DNA from 3 places in the Natranaerobius thermophilus JW/NM-WN-LF genome. Region 1 is predicted to be linked to each of the others. Evidence: riboswitches for the same ligand, from Rfam matches in the RefSeq annotation. Region 1 holds a riboswitch; each other region holds the start of a gene.
The links. Region 1 has a riboswitch for cobalamin ahead of NTHER_RS13215 (ABC transporter substrate-binding protein). Riboswitches for the same ligand answer to the same signal wherever they lie in the genome.
Positions count from the first base shown of each region.

Region 2: another riboswitch for cobalamin. It lies ahead of NTHER_RS12510 (AfsR/SARP family transcriptional regulator); the one in region 1 lies ahead of NTHER_RS13215 (ABC transporter substrate-binding protein).
Region 3: another riboswitch for cobalamin. It lies ahead of NTHER_RS04765 (TVP38/TMEM64 family protein); the one in region 1 lies ahead of NTHER_RS13215 (ABC transporter substrate-binding protein).

Region 1 is NC_010718.1:2,811,211-2,816,408, forward strand. Features, by position in the region: gene NTHER_RS13215 (ABC transporter substrate-binding protein) at 1-1,055, opposite strand, end outside; cobalamin riboswitch at 1,269-1,501, opposite strand; gene NTHER_RS13220 (right-handed parallel beta-helix repeat-containing protein) at 1,573-4,155, opposite strand; gene NTHER_RS13225 (DUF5673 domain-containing protein) at 4,419-4,943, opposite strand; gene NTHER_RS13230 (hypothetical protein) at 5,019-5,198, opposite strand, start outside.
Region 2 is NC_010718.1:2,653,981-2,659,178, reverse strand. Features, by position in the region: gene NTHER_RS12520 (energy-coupling factor ABC transporter ATP-binding protein) at 1-31, opposite strand, end outside; gene cbiQ (cobalt ECF transporter T component CbiQ) at 31-792, opposite strand; cobalamin riboswitch at 1,026-1,203, opposite strand; gene NTHER_RS12510 (AfsR/SARP family transcriptional regulator) at 1,300-2,028, opposite strand; cobalamin riboswitch at 2,269-2,440, opposite strand; gene NTHER_RS12505 (hypothetical protein) at 2,834-3,097, shown strand; gene NTHER_RS12500 (sensor histidine kinase) at 3,079-4,131, shown strand; gene NTHER_RS12495 (response regulator transcription factor) at 4,133-4,888, shown strand; gene NTHER_RS12490 (flavocytochrome c) at 5,086-5,198, shown strand, end outside.
Region 3 is NC_010718.1:985,912-991,109, forward strand. Features, by position in the region: gene NTHER_RS04755 (precorrin-8X methylmutase) at 1-127, opposite strand, end outside; gene NTHER_RS15120 (sirohydrochlorin chelatase) at 120-497, opposite strand; cobalamin riboswitch at 714-900, shown strand; gene NTHER_RS04765 (TVP38/TMEM64 family protein) at 1,186-1,926, shown strand; gene cbiD (cobalt-precorrin-5B (C(1))-methyltransferase CbiD) at 1,898-3,070, shown strand; gene NTHER_RS04775 (bifunctional cobalt-precorrin-7 (C(5))-methyltransferase/cobalt-precorrin-6B (C(15))-methyltransferase) at 3,052-4,323, shown strand; gene NTHER_RS15125 (SAM-dependent methyltransferase) at 4,366-5,198, shown strand, end outside.

The DNA.
Region 1 (5,198 bases):
TCGTTAAATTGTTCTGGGTAAAACCACTTGGCCAAATAACTTAAACCGACTACACTTCGGGGGGATGTGTACAAATCAGTAGAAATACCAACTACCCTATCTTCATTTACAGCAGTCAGCTCATCCCAGCCGGGCCTGTCCACCATGGCGGCAAGTTCTTCAGTAATCTCATCATGGCTATCCTCTTCATATCCAATGGCTACGTTTCGATCTGATAAGTTTTTGACAATTACATCAGGGTCTTGCTCCAAAATCCATTCATCGCTAATAGTGACAGATGAACCAGGTTCATTGCCTGCCAAATTTACCCCTCCGGCTTTCAATAATGCCTGATGAGCACCGGAACCACTGGCATAAGCACTGTATTCTGCCTGGGTTTCCGAATAAACAGATACCTTGTCTTCATCTTCGATCTCGTCAATTCGATCTGTAATCAGTTGCATATGACCTTCAATAAAGTCTATATATTCTTCTGCTTGAGATTCTCGGTCCATAATCAAACCCATAGTTCTAATATCTTGTGTCAAAGTTTCAATTTTGTATCCATCTAGAAACACTACGGGTATGTCAGCAAGTTCAATCTGTTTTTTGATATCTTGATCCATGTATTGGCCAAAGCCAAATACTATGTCAGGATCTAGTTCAAGGATTTTTTCCGCATTTGGTGAAAAGACGCTTCCGACTTCGGGATACTCTTGGGCTTCAGGTGGAAATGTTATAGAGTCTGCCACACCGACGGTTTTGTCTTCTGATTCTAAAATGTAGAGTAATTCATTGATATTGGAATTAGCTACTACCACTTTTTCTGGAGGTGATGGTACTTCAACAGATCTACCTTCAGAATCCACTATTGTTATTTGTTCTTGTTGTTTTTCTTGTTCCTGTTGTTCTTTTTGGTCCTTTTCTTGTTGCTCCTTTTCTTGTTGCTCCTGATTTTCGCTCGCTTTTTCCTGGCTTACTTGATCCTCTTGTTGACCTTGGCAGCCTGTAATGCCTAGGGCCATCATCAAAGAAATTAATAAAATAGTAATTATGTAAGACAGTTCTTTTTTCAAAATCAACGCCTCCTCAAATTTTATTTTTTCTTAATTGGGACTTGAATTCTTTAAGTTAAATTTGTGTCAGGTAAAACATAAAAAAACCTCCTTTGCGTGAAAGGAGGTTAGTATTAGCCAGTCAGTTTATACCTATTTAGATAAATAATGATCTAAAAAATAATAGGCAAAATTATTAGCTTCCAGGCTTCACCTCCCCATCAACCGTAGTTCAAAGGTGAGCGAAGCTAGGCAGTTCTCCTGGCTTAGGTTCTTCAGCTATTTTCGCCTTCCCAGAACTCATGGAAATGTCGAAGCTCCATTACAGTTCCAGTGGCAGAGTGAAAATAGCCTCCCCCTTACAGTGGCGGGACCGCGTCGGACTTTCACCGAACTTCTCTTTTAAGCCTTTGATTGCAATTTAGTTACCAATTGGTTACAAAGGCACCTAGCTATTACTCGTATTTTGTTTTTAACTCAGTTAAAGAAAATTTTATCATAAGTAATATATGCTTGCAATGTTGATCTTTGTAGATCTTTATTCAACGAATTCGCCAACATCTTCAGGGACATTTCCACTAAAAGAGTTATCTTCCGTATTGGCTTTAGAATCGGGACTATAAAGAATTCCACTATCTTGATTATCGATAATTTCATTACTTAGAATATCCGCTTCAGATTCTCTATCAAGTAAAATACCTGTTTTTTCATGATCTTTGATAATATTATCTGTGATTTCACTAAATGTTTTGTGAAAAAGAACTAAGCCCGTCTTATTATTACTAATAACATTATCTTCAATTTTCAAGTCGGATTCATTTAAGGCATATATTCCTGTTCTTTTTTGACCTATAATATCGTTGCCTTCAATATTAAGTCCTTTTATATTGTGTACATGAACCCCGACACTATCATTTTCCCTAATTTCATTTTCAGTTACTCCTCCACCTGTAGATCTGTTTACGATAGAAATTCCCCCACCAGTTCTGGCATAGTTTCCAATGATTTCGTTTCCATCAATAGTTACCATGGCCCTATCAGCACGGATTGCACCTCCAGAACATTCGGCTTCATTCTCATTGATAGTGTTACTGTCTATCATGGCTTCTGAACCATCAATTAAAATGCCACCACCTATATCGAGCGATTCATTCTGATTGATATCATTATTTACTAAAGTGAGTTGCCGATCACTGTAAGAGGCGATGCCAGCTCCAAAATAACCTTCATTACGTGAAATGTCATTGTTTCTTAACTCAACATCATGATTGGAACTACTATAAACTCCACCACCATCACCACCTGAATAATTCTTGGTAATAGTATTATTTATAAGACTAAGCTCTACTTCATCCCTGGCAAAGACTCCTCCACCACTAGAGTAGGTACTGTTATCAGTAATAGTACTATCAGTAATAGTAAGTTTTGTATTGTCTTTAGCGTAAATTCCTGCCCCACCTAGTCTTTCGGTACTGTTGTTACTAATAGAGTTATTCTTGATATCCAGCTGTGATTGAGGACCAGCAAAAATTCCGCCATCAATGTTTCCTGTAATAATATTATTCTCTAGTAGGAGAGTGGAGCCGTCTTTAACCAAAATTCCACCACCTACATCATATTCCAAATTACCGATTTCGTAATTTTTCCCACTACCGCCAGTAATGGTAATACCTTGGATTGTTGCATCTTCTCCATTTGAAGCAGTTACTATGGGCCCAGTTCTTCCTCCATCAATTACAGTCTTTTGGACCTTTTCTTCGTTATGGGGGTCAAGGCCTGATATCGTAATATCTTTACCTTCAAGGTTGATATTTTCCTGATAGGTACCTGGAGAAATTTCGATTATGTCCCCTGATTGTGCCATTTCAATTGCTTTTTGAATAGAATCATACCTTTCCGGGCTTGTTGTACTATCTCCACCATCTTGACTGTATAGTTTTATCTTTGAACTACTAGAGTCTTGATCTTGGTTACTTTCAGATGTTAGTTCATCTTGATCTTCGTGTGATTCATCTTCATCTGATTGATCTTTATCTGTTTGATCTTTATCTGATTTTGTTTTCTCCTGTTCTTTCTCCCGTTCATCTTTTTGACTAGAAAAATCTTCAACCATGGGTGCTTCTTCTGCCCCTCCCGGATCAGTAATAATCATTAATAAAAACATTAGAACCACAACAACCACAACTGATAAGCTACCCAAGAGAATTTGATTAGTTTTTCTGGAGTTTTTTGACAACCGATAACCAATATATTCTTTTAGTTCTATTAATTTGCTTTTTAAAGTAGTTCCTAAATCATTAATTGCTGACTCTATAGAAGAGGTCAAGTCATCTATATTGCTACTTTCCTTCTCGTCTTTTTTGTCTAGATTTTCACTGTCACTGCTTTCAGCTAATCTACTGTGAGTCGCGGTTTCACTTTTGCTCGGCTTTTTATTTTCATTGTTTTCTTTTTCAATGTTTTCATGTCTGTGACTTTCATCTTGGTTTTCATGGGTTTCATGTTTAGTATTTGCAGAAGTTATATCAGTTGAGGTTGATTTATCTTTACTTTTATTTGTGACAAACTGAAACCAAATTCCAAAAGCTATAGTAATGGGATAGAGTAGTATTTGTAAGGCTATATTCAAACCAAATACTCCTGCTATTACACCTGCTACTGAAGAACCTCCTGAAATCCCTGTAGAAATGATTATCGAAGGTTTGACAAAATAAACAGCCACTATACCAAGAATTATTCCAAAAATCACGGATAGTTCAATCATTCCCCTGGTTAAGGCTAGAGCAATGAGCCCTGTTACTAAAGAAACTGACAAAAACACACCTAAAAAATACACTTTTAATGCTATGTAAGCACCAAAAATACCAAATAATATACCCACAACTACTGCTATTCCCGCCGCACCAGTAGAAGGTCCAACTGAGGCAAAGGTAATAGATGAACTTAACAAACCGCCCATCACAAAACCTGTAAAAGCAATCCACAGTTTAAATAATTTGTAACCAAACAGCCATACAGGTATTAACACTATTAGAGATAAAGCGGCAAAAACATTTTGAATATCAGACATTACATTATCTGTAGTTTCAAGTACATCGAAGAAACTAAACAATAGCTCCATTTCTTCCACTATAAGAACCCCCTTTAGATAACTCGCATAATCCGTTCAATTGAAAATTTTACAGTATCAACAACTCTATAAAACAGCACCTAAATAAAAAGCTGCTTCGTGAGAAGCAGCTTTTTATTATTATCCTTTATTTGGTTACTACCAAATGTGAGTTATACACAAGTAGTACAATTATCTATATTGGTAAAAATCCCTTGTGACTATAGCCCTATTTTTATAAATTGTTAGATTCGCCACATTTAGCATGTCTACTTTTAACCAAGGTTATCATCTAAAACTTGTTTTACTACCTTGGCATCATGCTTTTCTAAGGACCAGTTGATTTTTATTGGCTTTTTTGTAATGGGGTTCTTTCTAGTTGTGATTATTTCTAATACCTCGGACGAGCTCAATTCCTTTATTATTTGGTACGAGTTAATATCATCCCATTTTAATAAGTATGGCTTTAAAAACAGGCCTTTTTCCCTGATTTCACCGCTTCGCCAAATTAAATAGATCAATGCCAAAAAGAGAACAACATATAAACCTGTATCCATAACATCGTAAAAAGTAGTTTGAAAAACAGAATACTGGGAACCTTCGATATAAGAAATAAACCTTGTTATTGTTAAATAGCTTGCCAAACCCAAGGGAAATATAGCTATAAAAACCATACCAATCTTGTCCAGACCTGTTATAATACGCTTTCTTAAATCTCCAAGTTTTTTTATTCCTAAAGTTAAATAGATTATGTAGCCAATCACAATTAAATAAAATAATAGTATCATAACTGTGCTCAAACCATTGCACTCCTCTTCCCGATTAGTACTTACTGACTCGTTTACCGGATCGACAGTAAAATTGCTTGGACAATATTAATCTAGCTCTACAATATTTTTTAACTCATTAAATTGATCTGATGATATTTTTTTATAATCATCTTTCCTATTGATTATTACAGAATCTTCATCAAAGATTAGCTTTAACCTACTTGTCGAATACCCTTCGTGTTGTATCCATAATTCTTTATCGACTTCTTTTGAAGTTTCATTTGT
Region 2 (5,198 bases), 160 kb from region 1:
TTAAATCGTTTATTTCGATAGCAAAGGCCATTAAAACACCACCTGTTCAATAATGATCAGAAAAATCATGAATAAAACTGGCAAAATTGTTTTAATTATATCCGTTTTTTTAATTGGCTCAGGTTTGCCAACAGGTATTTTACCTTGAAAACCCCTAGCAGCCATAGCCTGATGAACTATCTCTGAATGATGAATAGCTTTAATAAATATTCCTCCTGCTAACTCTCCTAAAGTTTTTAAAGTGTATTTATTTAAACGAGTTGTAAAAAGACGTGCCTTTAATGCAGTCATATTGATTTGAATTTCTTTGATAAATAAAAATCCATATCGATATGCCAAATAAATTACTGTTGTTATCACAGAAGGAACTTTAAGGTGTTCCATGGCTTCAAGCATTTCCTCAATTGGTTGATTGATAAAAACAAACAGTGTAAAAGTCATAGAAGTAAGGGCCCTTAAAGAAATCAAAGCTGCAAATTCTACTCGATCCATTGATAGTGGGAATCCAGCTCCAAAAATCAAGGGTATATTCATTAAAGCCAAAAATGGAATTAAAATAGATAGTTTTTTTATGAGTAGCCTTAGATTGAGACCTGAACAAAGGGCAAAGACTACTGAAAATAGTAAGGCAGCTGATAACAACGAAATATTGTCTAAACTGATAGTTCCGAAAACAAATATGACTCCTGCTACCAATTTTGTCCTTGGTTCCCAGGGATGATAGTTGTTTATGTTTTTCTGATTTTGGTTTGAAAAAGAACTCTTAGCACTGCACAAAGATGTTTCCCTCACTTTTTAAGGTTTTTGATTTACTATGGCCGTCACCTCCTGACTATAATTTTTCTTAATAATTAATAAGTGAATCTTTGTTAATGGTGACAGGGCCTGTTAACTACCGGACTAGGATTTTTGACAAAAAAATATCCGGCCTTCATAACCTAGAGCCGGAATAGTCCATAAAAAAACGCCGTGGTGAATACTACCGCGACATTTTATGCGCAGCCCAGCCCTTTCACCCGAAGGGAATGCAGCTAATATAACAGGTAGGTCTCCTGACTTACAGTCATCATCTTCCCCTCCTTCCCAGCGTTTCGCCAGTGGAATAATGGGGTCGACTCGTGCTCACAGTGACGGGATCGTACCGGATTTTCACCGGTTTCCCTTTTAAGCCTTTTTACAGGCACCTGTTATATTTCGGTATTCATTTTTTTATTACTGTAACTGTAATTTATCATTTAGATGTGTTATTTTGGTGTTATACTGGTGACAATCAGGTGACACTGAATTATTTATTATCGATTATCTTTTTAATGACTTATAGTATTCCGTCATATAGTCCGAAGGACCAATACCTAATTCCTTTTCAAGTACTGTTTTAATAAAATCAAAATGTGACAAGGCATCAGCGACTTGTCCTTCGGCTACCAGGGCCTCCATGTAGTGTACATGGATTTTTTCTGTTTCTATTAACAAATCAATAATAAAAGCTTTCTCGCATAGATTTTGAATTGCTCGATATTCTTCTGTTTCTTTTAATAATTCAACAAGATCAATTAAATTATTTGTGTATAACCTTCGATAATATTGGCGAATTGGAAAGACCCAACTTTTACAGGGATATTCAGATAAAAAAGTACCTCTATAAAGGGAAATTGCATTGTGATAATAAAACATAGCTGTTTCCCTTTCCTTGTGGTTATTTTCTTTAGCTTTAAATGATAAACTCTCAAATTCATCAATATCTACCCAAGAATCTTCTGATAAATAAAAAAGGTAGCACCCTTGTGAGGAGTCTATGAAGACATGATCCTTTAAGCTTTTATGTTGTTTTAATAATCTTCGTAATCTATATACAAGTGATTTAACTGCATCTTTTGGATCGATATACTCCTGATCTGGCCACAATTCTTCTACGATGTTGTTGGGATGGAGTCTCTTATTCCTATTAATTAACAAAAACTTAAACAATTCCCAGACTTTATTAGACCTTTTATGTTTGTCTGAAAAAGCTTCTTCATTTGTCTTCATTTCAAATTGCCCCAAGGTGTATATTTCTAGGGATTTTTTTTCTCCATTTTACAATTTAAAACATAACGCATAAAATTAACCCCCTTCTTCCGATTTCGTGACTTTTAAGAACAAAAAAGTTATGTCAACTAAAAATAAAAACTTCCTCACAAAGGAGGAAGTTAACTGTAAATATCAGATATTTGATTTAGAATATCAATTCAAAATATGCACAGTTCACCTCCCTATCTATCGTAGTTCAAAGGTAAACTAAATTAGGCATGTGTCCTGGCTTAGGTTCATAGATTATTTTTGCCTTCCCAGAGTTTGATTCTCCAGTGGCATTATAAGAAAATAATCTCCCCATTACAGTGGCGGGACCGCGCCGGATTTTCACCGAACTTCCAATTTAACCTTATTAATTTATTGATATTCTCTCCACTAGTTTGCAGAGGCGAAGTGTTTCTGATTATCTGTAATCATCATCTGTAAATTAATAAGGACCTAATTTTCTAATATTAAATTTTTTGCTTATGTGTACACTAAAAATTTTGTTAATTTATTGTTGGGTAAATTTTGGAATTTATTTCATGTAATTTAATTTCTATTAATGCTTTAAATATTCCTTCCTAATCTTGTAATATGCTTACAGTTCTATTGTTAACTCGCTAAGATGTAGCCAAAGCCACATAATTCTCTCACATTGAATGTTTTATAATACAACTATATAAGATGCCTGTCCGAAATTGAGTTGTGACCTAGATTGTCATTTTATGTCGACTTCAGTTATAATTTAAGTAGAAAACTCATGGATAGGGGAGTTAATATGAGATCTCTACGAAGTAAAATATTATTATACTTTGGATCATTTACAACTATTATTGTCTTATTATTAGTATTTGTAATTAAAAACCAAATAGCTAGCACTAATATACCACTGACAAAAGATCTGAATCAGCAGGTTGTTACAGCTAGGTCAGAACAGATAGGGGAATGGCTAGAGCAACGGATTTGTGAACTAAGAATTTTATCAGAAACAGAAACATTAATATCTAAGGATGATGATAAGAAGTGGGGAAAGAGATGTTAAGAGGTGAAGAAGGTATCCAAACTATTAAAACACCAGATGATGAAAAAAGGGTAGTGATTCATTCGCCTATTCCAAATACAGACGGCTGGTCCCTGGGAATAGATTTTTCTAAGTCTGAAATGACCAAAGATACTGATCAATTAATTTTAACAATAATAGTTTTTGGTGGGATTATTATAGCTGTTTTAATAATCATTTCTCTTGCTTTGTCTTCATCAATTGCCAATCCTATTATACATCTACAACAGTTGATGAAAAAAGCAGAGCAAGGTGATCTAGATGTGACCTTTAACTATAATAACAAAGATGAAATTGGACAATTAGGTGCTGGTTTTAATAATATGATCCAAAAAATAAAAACTCTTATTAATCTTTTAGATAAAGAGCATCACCAAAAACGCAAAAATGAGCTAAAGGTACTTCAGTCCCAGATAAAACCACATTTTCTATATAATACCTTAGATACTATCAGATGGTCTATCTTAGAAGATAATTCACAAGAAGCAGTTGAACTTTTAGAAGAGTTAGGTACATTCTATCGAATTGGTCTTAATTCAGGTGATGAATATATTACTATCGAAAAAGAATTAGATCATATAGAAAGTTACCTACGCCTACAAAAAGCTAGATATGAAGATATGCTAAATTATCAGGTGAAGTACGATGAAAATTTAACAGATAACAAGATTTTAAAACTTATTTTACAACCAATAGTAGAAAACGCTATTCTCCATGGTTTCAAAAATCAAGATTATTCTACATGTGAAATTATCCTCGAACTTATAAGAGAAAACAATGAGTTAGTAACAATTATTAAAAATAATGGGTCTAGACTATCTTTTGATGAATTAAAAAGGATAAATCATGCCTTGAAAACAAATGAAAAGCCAGGTGAAAATATAGGTTTTGGACTATATAGTACTAATATGCGAATTCAGTTAGCATATGGTACTAGCTATGGTTTAAATATAGATGTAGAAAATGGTTGGACAAAAGTTACTATTAGATTTCCTTTAGTGAAAGGAGAGGATTAATATGTGGAAAGCAGTTGTAGTTGATGATGAGCCTAAAATCCGTCGAGGGTTTGGAAGATGGATCCAAGAATATGGATATCCTTTTAAATTTGTAGGATCGGCAGCTAATAGTCAAGAAACCCTGGAACTTACAGATAATAAAGATCCTCACTTCTTCTTTTTAGATATTAGAATTGCTGAATCTAATGGGTTAGAATTGGCTAAATTAATTAAATCTAAAAACCCAAAAGCTATCTTAGTCATGGTAACAGGGTATGATTATTTTGAATATGCTCATGAAGCAATCAAGTTACAGGTATTTGATTACTTATTGAAACCTGTTCCGAAAACAGACTTCTTTAAAACATTAGAAAATATTGATAAAGCCCTACGCATTCAATATCCAGATTTAGAAATTAACAAAAATTACTATGAAAATAAAAACTATTCACTTTTAGTACAAAAGGTCATGGAACATATACATGACAATTATTACAAATCCGATTTATCTTTGGAAAAAATAGCAAAAAATTTTAATATTAATAAAAGCTACCTAAGTACACTTATGAAAGAAGAGCTGGGATATTCATTTAAAGAATACCTTACTAGAGTTCGAATAAAAAAAGCAAAGGAACTGTTAAAAGAAGATCTACCAGGAATAAAAATGTATGAAATAGTATTAAAAATTGGTTACCAAAGTCAACATTATTTCAGCCGCATTTTTAAAAAATATGAAGGGGTGTCACCTCTTGATTATAGGAACAAGTATATAAAATGATAAAGGAAGAGGTTGTCCCAAAAGTGTTTGAATCATTTAAGGGTTTATCCTCTAATTTTTTAAAGGCTTGACTCTATTATACAAGCTTAAAGAAAAGTCAAAAAACCTGAAATTTGTGCAAATACAAAAATCGTTTCTTAGCTTATAATTTGGTTGTGTTAAGAAATGTATAACAAGTTAAAAGGAGGGGGTTGTATATGTTTCAAAAGAGAAACTTATTATTAATTATGTTAACATTTGTTCTGCTGTTCACATTCTCCGTGGGATGCAATGGAGATAAGGAAGTAGGAGAGGAACCAGGAGAGGAAGA
Region 3 (5,198 bases), 1.3 Mb from region 1:
CGCCAGTAGTATGGATCACTCTCATAACTACGGGTAATTCTTTTTGACTAAAAGCAGATAGATTTACTTTATTTTGAATGATTTCCATACTTTTAGTTTCTATTTCTTGCGGTTGTAGTTTAGTCATTCTTCTGACTCCCTTTGGCAGAAGCTATTCTATTTTCTATGATTTTAATTAATCTAGGATCTTCTCCGATAGGATTTGCCAGAATAAAGGTCTTCTCAGGATTCTCACGGCGGTACTTTTCGAGTTTTTCTGGGATATCTTTTTTAATATGTACTCCTGGATATAAAAATACTGGTGCAATTACAATAGTTTGATATTTTTTAGAAATTGCATCTTCTAAGACCTCTTCTAATGTGGGGCTGGCAAATTGTAAAAAGGCATAACTTGTGTCAGTGTGATTATTTTCCCTGTACATTGTGGCTAGAGTTTTTAATACTTCATTAGCTTCCGGATTTCGACTTCCATGTCCTAATATAATATTAATTTCCATAGTATCACCCTCCAGTTAAATGGATTTACAAACCCTAAGAAATTATGTACCAATCTCTTAAGGTTGATAAAATTTATAGAAATTATAACATTAAATCATATAAAATAAATAGTTGATTTAACTACCTCTCTGTGATAAAGTTTATAAAAGAATTGGAATTTTATATACATTAAATATAATCACATTCACATTCTTTAAAATAAATATTTAAAAATTAATATTAGCGAGTTAACAGGTGCCGGGTAACACCGGTTAAAAGGGAATCAGGTGAAAATCCTGAGCGGTCCCGCCACTGTGACTGGTCTAAGGGATGGTCCGGATACCACTGGATAGCCAAGCTATCTGGGAAGGTGGATCATTCTATGCCAGGAGCCAGGAAACCTGCCTGTTAACCCGTACTCACTGCCTTCGAGGTAAAGGTAAAGTACTTCTGAGCAGAGATGTGCCCAGGGCACATCCTCCGGTGATATATTTTTTGTTTATCAACTGGTAGCTAAGAAGTATCCGGCCTACTCGAAGGGCCGGATTTTTTATATTCGAATCTAATTCTCCTGTTCACTTGTTAAGATGTAATATCAACCTTACACAAAATCCGTTAAATCGAAGAGTTCAACTATCAACGGAATATAAAAGAGCCTATATTTAAAATTAATGTGCCCTTGTCACGGGTATGGGAGGTGTTGGTTCTGTGGATAAAATACATCCCGGTTTCAAAATGAAATCTTTGGCACAATTATTATTTTGCTTACTTATTTTCAGCACCTTATATATTATTTTATTTTTTAATTCCATTGACCTGACTTGGTTCCAAGACAATTTACATATCCTACGTTCTTACGCAGATAATAACTTGTTTTTAACAATATTAATCTTTTTTATAATCCGCTTTTTCTTTGCTGTCGTATCAATTCCCGGTAGTGGTGTCTTAACTATTGTTGCTGGTGCTATTTTTGGCTTTTTATTGGCTTCGATTTTAGTTACCATATCTGTTAGTCTTGGGGTATTTGTGGTGTTTTTAATAAGTAGATATGCACTCCGTGACTACCTTACAAGAAAATTCTCAGATAAACTTGAGTATGTTGAGCAAGTCTCGCGAGACCATGGAGCAAGTTTGCTGTTTTTATCTAGAGTTACTGAGATCATTCCTTCTTTTGCCATAAATTCTTTGTTTGCTTTAACTCCTATCAAGGCAAGTACGTATTACTGGATAAGCCTTGTGGGCCTGTTACCAGGTATTTTGATCTATGTTAATGCTGGACATCAAATCACTGAAATTCAAAAACTATCTGATCTTATATCCCCCAAGATCACAATATCTCTAGCGGCATTAGGATTCATTCCACTAATCACCAGTGTTTTTTATAAGTATATTTGTAGAAGACTTTTAAGGGGTAGTGATTATGACCAGTTATCTAAGCAAACAAAATAGCAGTTTACATCAGAATAGCTTGAAAAAGGGGATTACCACAGGAAGCTGCGCAACAGCTACGGCTAAAGCTGCCCTATTGGCTGAATATTCGGGGGAATATCCAAAAGAAGTGACGATAATTACTCCTGAAGAGAAAAAACTTACCATCCCCATAGCAGCTTATGGTTTCAGGACTAATGATAAAAAGTCTGCTTGGGTACGAAAGGATGCAGGAGATGATAGTGATATAACCCATGGGACATTAATTGGAGCTAAGGTAAAATTGACTAAAGACAGGGAGATAGTTATCGACGGAGGTCAAGGTGTGGGCCAAGTAACGAAACCTGGTTTACCTGTAGAAGTGGGGCAAGCTGCTATAAATCCCGGTCCCAAACAAATGATAGTCAATAACTTAAGAGAATTTTTACCTAAAGACAAAGGAGTTTCTATAACCATCACAGTTCCCAAGGGAGAACAGCTGGCGGAGAAAACGTTAAATTCAAAGCTTGGAATAGTTAAAGGGATTTCAATTTTGGGAACTACGGGTATTGTAGAACCGATGTCAACTCAAGCCATGAAAGAGTCATTAAAAATACAACTTCCTCAGATCAATCAACTAAAGCAAGATACACTTGTTATTGTACCTGGAAGATCTGGTGAAAAAATAGCTCTTTCCCGGGGAGTAAATGGTGACTGTATAGCAATAGTGGGTAATTATATCGGTTATATGATTAGAAATGCTATGAAATATGATTTTACAAAAATATTATTATTAGGACATATTGGGAAACTGGCCAAGTTGTCGGCGGGGATTTTTAATACTTACAGTAAAACCGCTGATGCAAGGAGAGAAATTTTTGTCACTCATGCGGCTTTAAAGGGGTTTTCAAATCCAGTAATTGATCAGTTGTGGGAGTCAGTTACTGCCGAGGAGAGCGTTAATATCTTGTTAAATCACGATGAGACAACAGGCAGTAATCAAGGTGACAGAACTTTGAAAAGCATTGCCCAGGAAGCAGAACATAGGGTTAGCGAATTAACAGGACCCGACCATCAAGTAGGGGTTTTATTAACCAATAGGCCCGGTAAGATCATTGCATGGGGTAATGGAGCAAAAGATATATGCTATAGCAAAGGGTGGGATGTATGGGAAAGATTATCATAGTGGGAATTGGACCAGGAAGTAAATCTTACTTAACAGAACAGGGAAAAAATTATATTTTAAATGCAAGCATTCTTGTGGGATCTCAACCTGCTCTTAAATTGTCCCGAGTATTGGGCGCACAACCTAATAAGACTTATGATTATTCTCTTGGGATGGATTCAATTTTAGCAAAAATAGATTCGTGCCTTCAAGAAGATAGAACTGTCACAGTTCTAGTATCGGGAGACCCGGGATATTACAGCCTGTGTTCATTGATTAAAAATAAATTTTCCCAGGATAAAATTAAAATTGTCCCAGGAATCAGTTCTCTGCAGTTAGGTCTCTCTAAAATTCAAGAAAACTGGAATGATGTAGACAGCATTAGTCTTCACGGTAGAAAAAATAATCTGGAAAATTGTCTTTTGTTAATGAAATCTTGTGACAAGTTAGCAATCTTACTAGGAGGAGATGTTGATACCCATTTGTTCGGTGAGTATATATGTTTAAATGATTCTAATTTTAAAAAAAGAAAAGTAACTGTGTTGGCTAATCTTTCATGGGATAGTGAACAAGTTTTTGAAACTACCATTGAACAATTAAGCAATTATCCTCCGTATGAAAACTGCATTCTATTTACTAACCGTGAGAGTGGGGAAGCAGGTGACTGTAACAGTACGAAAGTTAGTTTTTCGGATAAAGAGATCATAAAAAGAAATGTACCCAGGACCAAAGAAGAAATTAGGGCAGTCCTTGTCTCTAAAATGAATTTATATCGAGGAGCTGTTGTTTGGGATATTGGTGCTGGTACTGGGGCAATATCATTAGAATGTTCTAGTATGGTTGGCCCTCAAGGAAAAGTGTGTGCTGTAGAACGTTCAACTGAAGCTCTGGAAGTGATTAAAGAAAATAAATCTAAATTCCAAAGAAATAATATTGAAATCGTGGCAGGTGAAGCCCCTGGAGTTTTAGGTGAACTTCCACCCCCTGACAGAGTTATAGTTGGAGGAAGTAGTGGTCAATTAACTCCTATTTTAAACTATCTGAATCAACTGGAAAGTTTTACAGGTCCAGTAGTAATCTCTACAGTTGCCCTGGAAAGCTTTTATACTGCCTGGGAATTTTTCGAAAATCAAAGGGGTTGGGAGCTAGAAATTAAACAAATTCAGGTTAATTATATGAAGACTTTGAATGATAATATATCGATTTGGGCAGGGCAAAACCCTATTTCAATATTGATTGCAACAAAATTCTCTAATAGTAGTACCATTTTGTAGTAGTACCACCTTGAAAAACCTTTCAAAAAAGGGGCTGAGGATATGTATAACACGAGGAAACTAAAATCGGGGAAACTATATGCTATAGGAGTAGGTCCGGGGGATCCGGAATTACTAACCTTAAAAGCTGTGAGAGTTCTATCGAGTAGTGATATTATTATAGCTCCTAAGAGTCCAGGGCAGAAAAAAGGCTATGCCCAGAGCATTGTTAAAGCAGCTTTTAAAAACTGGGAATGGGATGACAAATTACCTCCAGTGGAGACAGTAGAAGTTAGCATGAATTCGAGTGCGGATAGCAAAACTTTTACAATTAAAAACTCACTGCAAAGAAAAGTTCTTGAAAAACTGCTTGCAGGTCAAAATATATCTTTCATTACCCTGGGAGATCCTATGTTTTATAGTACCTATAGGCATTTAGCCCAATTAATTCAAGAATATAATCAAACTAATCAAGCCGATCAAACCAAACAAACCGAGCTAATCGATCAAATCAATCAGACCAATTTGACCAATCAGATCAATGGGGCAAACTCGTTTAATTCACAATCAAATGATGCCCATATCCAGGTTGAAGTGATCCCAGGTATCTATTCCTTTAGTGCCATTAGTGCTAAAATTGGTGGGATTCAACTTACCTTTGGGTCTGATAAAACAGTGATTGTTCCGGTAAAAAAAGATCAAGATTATCGAAATTACCTAAAAGATTTTGAAACTTTGGTGTTTTTAAAAGTTACCAGTAATTTTGACAAGCTAGTAAATCAAATCAAAGAATCCCAGAGAGTTGAAGAGGCCGTACTCGTTGAAAAGTTGGGTTTTCCCGATGAGAAATTATATCAAAATATCTTGGAAGTGGAACCTAGAAAAGTCAGTTATCT